2 regions of the Streptomyces sp. NPDC050121 genome follow, and region 1 is predicted to be linked to the other one. Evidence: riboswitches for the same ligand, from Rfam matches in the RefSeq annotation. Region 1 holds a riboswitch; the other holds the start of a gene.
What was found. Region 1 has a riboswitch for cobalamin ahead of ACIBTS_RS08335 (CbtB domain-containing protein). Riboswitches for the same ligand answer to the same signal wherever they lie in the genome.
Positions count from the first base shown of each region.

Region 1 (4,205 bases):
CCCGGTAGCGGGAGACCACGAACAGGGCGTAGTCGATGCCGACCGCCAGTCCCAGCATCGTCGCGAGCGTCCCGGTCGTCAGGGACAGCCCGAAGGTGCTGCCGAGGGCCATGATCGAGGCCATGCTGATCCCCACGCCCGTGACGGCGGTGAGCAGGGGGAGACCCGCGGCCGCGAGGGAACCGAAGGTGATCAGCAGGACGACGGCGGCCAGCGCGATGCCGATGGCCTCGGAGGAGCCGCCCGCCGCGGGCTGCTCGGCGAGCGCCGTGCCCCCGACCTCGACCGTGAGGCCCGACTCGCGCGCCGCGTCGACGGCCCTCTCCAGGGCCGTCTTGTCGGCGTCGGTGAGATCGGCGGCCTTGACCTTGTAGTTCACCGTGGCGTACGCGGTGGAGCCGTCCTCGCTGACCGCGCCCGCCGTGAACGGGTTCACGGCGCTCGCGACCCGGGGTTCGTCGCCCGCCTCGGTCACGAGCGTGTCGATGGCGGCGCGGTGCCCCGCCGCGGTCACCTTCTCGCCGTCGGGGGCCACGAACACGATGCGCGCGCCCGCCCCGTTGGCGTCCGAGCCGGGGAAACGCTCTCCGATCAGGTCGAACGCCTTCTGTGCCTCGATGCCGGGCATGAACGACGTGCCGTTGTCGGAGGCGGCGGGAGCCTTGGCGGCGCCGAACCCGACGGCGCCGAGGATCACCGCCCAGAGCAACGTCACGAGCCAACGCCGCTGGAAGGCGGTCCGGCCCATCCGGTACAGGAAGGTAGCCACGAGAAACGGTTCTCCAGGTCTGGGTTCGGGTGGACCACCAGCCTGGCCTGCGGGGGTGCGCCGGGGCATCGTGCTCGTGCTCGCACTTCCGCCTGGTGCCGACGCACCAAGTGACGGCCTGTTGTCATCCTCGAGGAGGACAGCCGGATACGGCCCGAGCATGAGACGGGGCCCGCAGCCGCAGCCACAGTCGCAATCCGGAGCCGCGGTCCGGAGCCGGGGAGCGGAGCCGCGGTCCGGAGCCGCTTTGCCGACGCGCGATTGTCAGTGCCGGGTGTCAGGCTGAGGTGTCAGGACCTGCGACCTGCGAAAGGGAATCGCCGTGATCACCACCGACCTCACTCCCGGCTCCCCCTGCTGGATCGACCTCGGCGCCCCCGACGTCCGGGCCGCCGCGGACTTCTACGGCGCGGTGCTGGGCTGGGAGTACGAGCCCATGGGGGGCGAGGGGGAGGAGATGCAGGGCGGGATGTTCCGCAAGGACGGCAAGACCGTCGCCGGGCTCGGCAAGCTGACCGAGGAGGGCGCGCGCTCGGCCTGGATGATCTACTTCACCGTCACCGACGCGGACGCCACGAGCCAGGCCGTGGAGCGCGGCGGCGGCACGGTGCGGGTGCCGACGCGGGACCTCGAGGACTGGGGCCGGATGGCGCAGTTCAACGACCCGCTGGGCGGCCAGTTCGCCGTCTGGCAGCCGGGGAAGGACTCGGGCTTCGAACTGGCGGACAAGCCGGGCTCGTTGTCCTGGACGGAGCTGTACACGAGCGACGCCGGGGCCGCCAAGGAGTTCTACGCCGGTGTCTTCGGCTGGCAGTTCGGCGACATGGAACTGCCGGGCGGCGGGGGCACGTACACCCTCGTCACGCCCGCCGGTCAGCCCGAGGAGCGCATGCAGGGCGGCCTCATGGAGGTCGCGAAAGAGGACCTCGCCCTCGCGCACGGGCGGCCGTACTGGCACCCGGTCTTCGCCGTCGCCGACTGCGACGCGGCGGTCGCCGAGGTCAACGGGAACGGCGGCAGCGTGCAGATGGGGCCGGCGGACGCGGAGGGCGTGGGCCGGCTGGCCGTCTGCCTCGACCCCTCGAATGCGGACTTCGTGCTCCTCACGCCGGCCGAGGCGACGCGATAGCCGCCGACCGGACGGCGTGCGCCCAGGCCCCGGTGTGATTCCGGCTGCGGCGGGCGGCTCCCGGGCAGGGGTGAAACCGGTGGTCCGCAGCCGTACGGGACGGGTGATACGGGCCACTTGGCGGGCGAGAGCGCGATCACGCCAGGTGGGGCGCTATTGGCCATGAACCCGACACACGGTACCGTCGCTCTGATATCGACGACGGCATCACGGAAGCCGGTGGGAATCCGGCACGGTCGCGCCACTGTGGTCGATGCGCCCTTTCTCGACACGGGGGCGCATCGCGAGTCAGACCCGGGACCGTCGTCCTGTGCACCACCGAGATGGGACGCGAACTCCCAGAGGAGGCCCTGCCATGGCTCAGCATGTCGCCCAGCCGACCGTCAACAACCCCGTCGTGCCCGCAAAGCTGCCGCTGAAGGACATCGCCCCGTGGGCCGTCTTCTTCGGCGTCCTGATGCTGGTCCTGCTGTACTTCGTCGGCGCCGAGCAGGGCGCCACCTCCGTCGTCTCCGGCGAGAACGTCCACGAGTGGGTGCACGACGCCCGCCACCTCCTCGGCTTCCCCTGCCACTGACCTGAGGGACGCCGCAACCCCGATGAACTCCGCAACGGTAAGAAACCTGCTCGTGCGGGGCATGCTCGCCGGCCTCGGCGCCGGCGTGCTCGCCCTGATCGTCGCCTATTTCCTCGGCGAACCGTATGTCGACAGCGCCATCGGCTTCGAGGAGTCCCACGCCGCCGGTCACGAGCACGAGGTCGAACTCGTCTCCCGCAGCCTGCAGTCCACCGCGGGGCTGGCCACGGGTGTGCTCCTCTACGGGGTGGCGTTCGGCGGTATCGCCGCCCTCGTCTACTGCTTCGCGCTCGGCCGCGTCGGCCGCTTCGGCCCCCGGGCCACGGCGCTGCTGCTGTCGGGCACCGCTCTGCTCGCCGTGTACGTCGTCCCGTTCCTGAAGTATCCGGCGAACCCGCCGTCCGTCGGCGACGCGGACACCATCGGTAAGCGCACCACCCTGTACTTCCTGATGATGGTGCTCAGTGTGCTTCTCGCGGTCGCCGCCGTGATCGTGGGCAAGCGGCTCGCGCCGAAGCTGGGCAACTGGAACGCCACCGTCGCCGCCGTCCTGGGCTTCGTGCTGGTCATTGGGCTGGCGTACGAGTTCCTGCCCGTCGTCAACGAGGTACCGGCGGACTTCCCGGCCACGCTGCTGTGGCGGTTCCGGCTCTCCGCGCTCGCGATGCAGGTCACGTTGTGGGCCGGCTTCGGCCTGGTCTTCGGTGAACTGGCCGAGCGAGCGCTGCACCCGAAGCCGTCCGGCGTGTCCGCGGGCTCGGCGGCGGCGGCCCCGCACTGACAGGTCCGACACCAAGTTCAACAGCATGGTGCGACACCACGGTTCAACACCCCGAGAGGGCCCGCGGAAGTGTTCGCGGGCCCTCTCGGGTTTCTCGTCATGAGCCGTCGGCGTGCGGCTCGGACGGGTCCAGCGGATGGCCGATCCGCAGGTTCCAGCGGCCGCTTCGCCCACTGATCGTGGTGGCCGTCAGCGGCGGTACGTCGACCCGCCAGAAGGCGGCCGGGGGCGCCCCCAGCACATGGACCACCACGGCTCGTACGACCTCCGGTTCGACGACGGCGAGCGTACGGCCGCCCATGTCCTGGGCCGTCTCCAGCCAACGCCGCACCCGCCCGCACAACTCCTCGACGGACTCCCCGCCATGGGGTGCGGACGCGGGATCGGCGAGCCAGCGGGCCACCGCCTCCGGCTCCCCGGCGCCGACCTCGGCGAGCGTCAGGCCCCGCCAGCGCCCCACGTCCAGCCCCGCGAGATCGGCCGGCTCCGCCGACTGCGCCGCGTCGAGACCGAGCGCGGCCGCCGTCTCCCGGCAGCGCACGCTCGGAGAGGCGACGACCCGCGCGGCCGTGGGCAGGGTTTTGGCCGCGCCCCGGGCCCGGGCCTGCCCGGCGGCGTCGATCGAACCCCCGTCGTCGAAACGGCCCTGCCGCAGCGACGCGTTCGTCGCAGGCGAGACGAAGGTGACACGACTGGTCACTGGGCGGCTCCTCTTGGTCCGGTCACGGCGTGGTCCTGGCGTGGTCCTGATATGCGCTCACCGTGGGCCCAGAAACCGTATGTGCGGGCGGTCGTCGGGGCCGGTGCGGGTGACGCTGGCGCGAACGCCGTACACGTCCGCGACGAGGGTCTCGGTGAGCCCGGACCGCGATCATGCTCCAGTGGCCGGTGCCCCGCCCGTCGCCCTTACCGCTGCGCGTCAGCTCCGGAGTCACACCGGATTCCCTGA
Region 1 covers NZ_JBITJV010000004.1:264,786-268,990, reverse strand. The annotation lists gene ACIBTS_RS08345 (MMPL family transporter) at 1-769, opposite strand, end outside; gene ACIBTS_RS08340 (VOC family protein) at 1,092-1,898, shown strand; cobalamin riboswitch at 2,061-2,215, shown strand; gene ACIBTS_RS08335 (CbtB domain-containing protein) at 2,254-2,475, shown strand; gene ACIBTS_RS08330 (CbtA family protein) at 2,498-3,256, shown strand; gene ACIBTS_RS08325 (histidine phosphatase family protein) at 3,354-3,956, opposite strand.

Region 2 (4,205 bases), on a different contig from region 1:
CCCGACTGGTTCGCGGGCGTGGCGTTCGCGGCGATCGGCATCGGCGCGCTCGTGCCGGCCGCCATCATGTCGATCGCGGCCGCGAATCTCTTCACCCGCAACATCTACAAGGACTTCATCAAGCCGGACGCGACGCCCGCGCAGGAGACGAAGGTCTCCAAGCTGGTCTCGCTCCTTGTGAAGGTGGGGGCCCTGGTGTTCGTCCTCACCATGGACAAGACGGTCGCCATCAACTTCCAGCTGCTGGGCGGCATCTGGATCCTGCAGACCTTCCCGGCCCTGGTCGGCGGCCTCTTCACCCGCTGGTTCCACCGCTGGGCGCTGCTCGCCGGCTGGGCGGTCGGCATGATCTACGGCACCTTCGCCGCGTACGGCGTGGCCTCCCCGACCCAGAAGCACTTCGGCGGCTCGGCGAAGGAGATCCCGGGCATCGGCGAGATCGGCTACATCGGCCTGACGGCGTTCGTCCTCAACGTCGTCGTCACCGTGGTCCTCACCTTCGTCCTGAAGGCGGCCAAGGCCCCCGAGGGCGTCGACGAGACAAAGCCGGAGGACTACACGGCGGACGCCGGGGACGCGGGGGTGCAGGTGGAGCTGCCTCCGGCGACGGCGGGCAGCGCCCACTGACGGCCCGACAGGCCAGGGCCCGAGCTCACGGGGAAGCACGCCCCAGTCGCGGGTCCGGCCGGCCATCACGTCCCAGAAGCGGTCCACTTCCCGGACGCGCATGCCGACCCAGTGCGGGGTCTTCCTGCTCAGGATCCCGGGGAAGCAGCGGCGGACCGGCCGGGGAGCAGGGCCTGCTGCCGGCGGCAGAACGGCTCGCGGATCTCTCCCCGGGGCACCGAGCCCCGGGGAGGGTGGGGGCAGAGCTGGAACTTGCATCAGGCAGACATGTGGAGCCCGGTACGGGCGGGAGCGAGGTACCGGGCTGCATGCCCGGCTGCAGCAGTTCGCTGAGCCGCACCAGGACGGCGGCCTTCCCCGCGCCCACGCCGCCGACGAGCAGACAGGGCCTGTAAAGGCCCTCCGCGCACCACGCGACGATGGCCGGCACGGCGATCAGCCAGACGAGCCTGTCAGGTTCGCGTAGGAGACCCATCGGCGCCACTTCTTGGGGCGGGTGACGCCGCGGCGGGCCTCCAGACGCCTCGGCAGTCGGTGCCGGCGGGCGAGGACGACGCCCCGACGCGGTGACAGCCGCATCTCGGATCGAGCGTCGCCATCGGCGCGTTGCGCGGCCGTTGCTTGCCGGGCGGGTGACGAACGCCCCTGGTCACGGTGTGTTCTGGAGGGCGACAACGCCTACCTCCATGGAATCACTCCCGCCACGCCCCGCGACTCGGCCGCCGCGTCGCGAAAGTCACGAGCCCGCGGGCGCGGGCGTCCGGCAGACTCGGGCCCATGGACATCGTGATACGGCGGGTGGAGAACGGCGAGTTCGAGGCGCTCGGCGAGCTGACCGCCCGCGCCTATCTGGACGACGGTCTCCTCGACTTCGGAGAGAGCGACCCGTACCTCCACAAGCTCAAGAACGTCGCGGAGCGGGCGTCGGCCGCCGAGGTATTCGTGGCCGTCGAGGGCGGCGTCCTCCTCGGCGGAGTCACCTTCGTCCCGGGCCCGGGCAACCTCATGACGGACATCGCGGGCCCCGGGGAGACCGAGATCCGTATGCTCGCGGTCGGCCGTACCGCTCGTGGCCGGGGCGCGGGCGAGGCTCTGGTGCGGGCCTGCGTCGAGCGCGCGCGAGCCGTCGAGGGCTGCACCACCGTCGTCCTGTCGACCCAGCGCACCATGTACGCCGCCCACCGCATCTACGAACGTCTCGGCTTCGTCCGTACACCCGAGCGGGACTGGAACCCCGTCCCGGAGCTGGGCGACTTCACTCTCCTCACCTATAAGTTGACGCTCTGAAACCACCTCGACACAACATCTGGGGGTGGCGTGACAGGCGAGCACAAGATGTATGCTCGTGCTCGCTGTCGCCACAGGGGAATCCGGTGCGAATCCGGAACTGTCCCGCAACGGTGTACTTGTGCACATCTGTATTCAGAACAGCCGCGCACGAGCGTCAGTCCGAGGACCTGCCGACAGCGTGCCCGGCCCATCAGGTCCGGGTGCCCTGACGTCCGGGCCTCGTGGAGTGGGCCGGTGGACGCGACGCCCCGTGCGCTCGTGTGCTGCCCCCTGCCCTCCGCCAGGTCCACCGCCGAGCGAGGGAGAGCCTCACGTGACCATCGCGCCAGCCGAACCGGCTTCAGTGACCGAGCTGGAGACCGACGGTCCCGGTACCGCGTTGCTGCGTACCCTGACCGAGCTGACCGCCGACCTGCCCGACGCCGACCCCGGCCGGGTCGCCGCCGCGGCCCTGCGCGGCCGGTCCGCGCGGGCCGACGAGGCGGAGCTGCGCGAGCTGGCCACGGAGGCGGCCGCCGGCCTGATCTCCGAGGACCCCGCCTACTCGAAGCTGGCCGCCCGGCTGCTGACCGTCGGCATCGCCGCGGAGGCCGCCTCGCAGGACGTCACGTCGTTCACCACGTCGGTCGCCGTCGGCCACCGCGAGGGCCTGATCGCGGACCGCACCGCCGAGTTCGTGCGCGTCCACGCGGCCCGCCTCGACGCGCTGGTCGACGCCGACGCCGACGACCGTTTCGGCTACTTCGGTCTGCGCACCCTGCACAGCCGCTACCTGCTGCGGCACCCGATCACCCGCAAGGTCGTCGAGACACCCCAGCATTTCCTGCTGCGCGTCGCCTGCGGCCTCGCCGAAAACACTGCGCCCAATTCAGAAGCGGGCGTCCGCTCCCTTGACGAGGTCGCCGCGCTCTACCGGCTGATGAGCCGGCTCGACTATCTGCCGTCCTCCCCCACCCTCTTCAACTCCGGTACGCGGCACCCCCAGATGTCCTCCTGCTACCTCCTCGACTCCCCGATCGACGAGCTGGACTCCATCTACGACCGCTACCACCAGGTGGCCCGGCTGTCGAAGCACGCCGGCGGCATCGGACTGTCGTACTCCCGCATCCGCAGCCGCGGTTCGCTGATCCGCGGGACCAACGGGCACTCCAACGGCATCGTCCCGTTCCTGAAGACCCTGGACGCCTCCGTCGCCGCCGTGAACCAGGGCGGCCGGCGCAAGGGCGCGGCCGCCGTCTACCTGGAGACCTGGCACTCCGACATCGAGGAGTTCCTTGAACTGCGGGACAACACCGGCGAGGACGCCCGCCGTACGCACAACCTGAACCTCGCGCACTGGATCCCGGACGAGTTCATGCGCCGGGTCAACGCCGACGCCGACTGGTCGCTGTTCTCCCCCTCCGACGTGCCCGAGCTGGTCGACCTGTGGGGCGAGGAGTTCGACGCCGCCTACCGCAAGGCGGAGGCGGACGGTCTCGCGAAGAAGACCATCCCGGCCCGTGACCTGTACGGCCGCATGATGCGTACCCTCGCGCAGACCGGCAACGGCTGGATGACCTTCAAGGACGCCGCCAACCGCACCGCCAACCAGACGGCCGAGCCGGGCCATGTCGTGCACTCCTCCAACCTGTGCACGGAGATCCTGGAGGTCACGGACGACGGCGAGACGGCCGTGTGCAACCTGGGCTCGGTGAACCTCGGCGCGTTCGTCGACGCCACGGCCGGCGACATCGACTGGGAGCGGCTGGACGAGACCGTCCGCACGGCCGTCACCTTCCTCGACCGGGTCGTCGACATCAACTTCTACCCGACCGAGCAGGCGGGCCGCTCCAACGCCCGCTGGCGGCCGGTCGGCCTCGGCGCGATGGGTCTGCAGGACGTCTTCTTCAAGCTGCGGCTGCCCTTCGACTCGGCCGAGGCGAAGGCGCTGTCCACCCGGATCGCCGAACGCATCATGCTCGCCGCATACGAGGCGTCCGCCGATCTCGCCGAGCGCAGCGGCCCGCTGCCCGCCTGGGAGAAGACCCGGACCGCCCGGGGAGTGCTGCACCCCGACCACTACGGCGTCGAGTTCACCTGGCCGGAGCGCTGGGCGGCGCTGCGCGAGCGGATCGCGGCGACCGGCCTGCGCAACTCGCTGCTGCTGGCGATCGCGCCCACCGCCACCATCGCCTCCATCGCCGGCGTGTACGAGTGCATCGAGCCGCAGGTGTCCAACCTGTTCAAGCGCGAGACGCTGTCCGGCGAGTTCCTCCAGGTCAACTCGTATCTGGTGAACGACCTCAAGG
Region 2 covers NZ_JBITJV010000023.1:119,614-123,818, reverse strand. The annotation lists gene mctP (monocarboxylate uptake permease MctP) at 1-627, shown strand, start outside; gene ACIBTS_RS30630 (GNAT family N-acetyltransferase) at 1,405-1,914, shown strand; cobalamin riboswitch at 1,950-2,107, shown strand; gene ACIBTS_RS30625 (ribonucleoside-diphosphate reductase subunit alpha) at 2,231-4,205, shown strand, end outside.
Region 2: it holds a riboswitch for cobalamin, as region 1 does, so the genes downstream of both, ACIBTS_RS30625 (ribonucleoside-diphosphate reductase subunit alpha) here and ACIBTS_RS08335 (CbtB domain-containing protein) in region 1, are expected to answer to the same signal.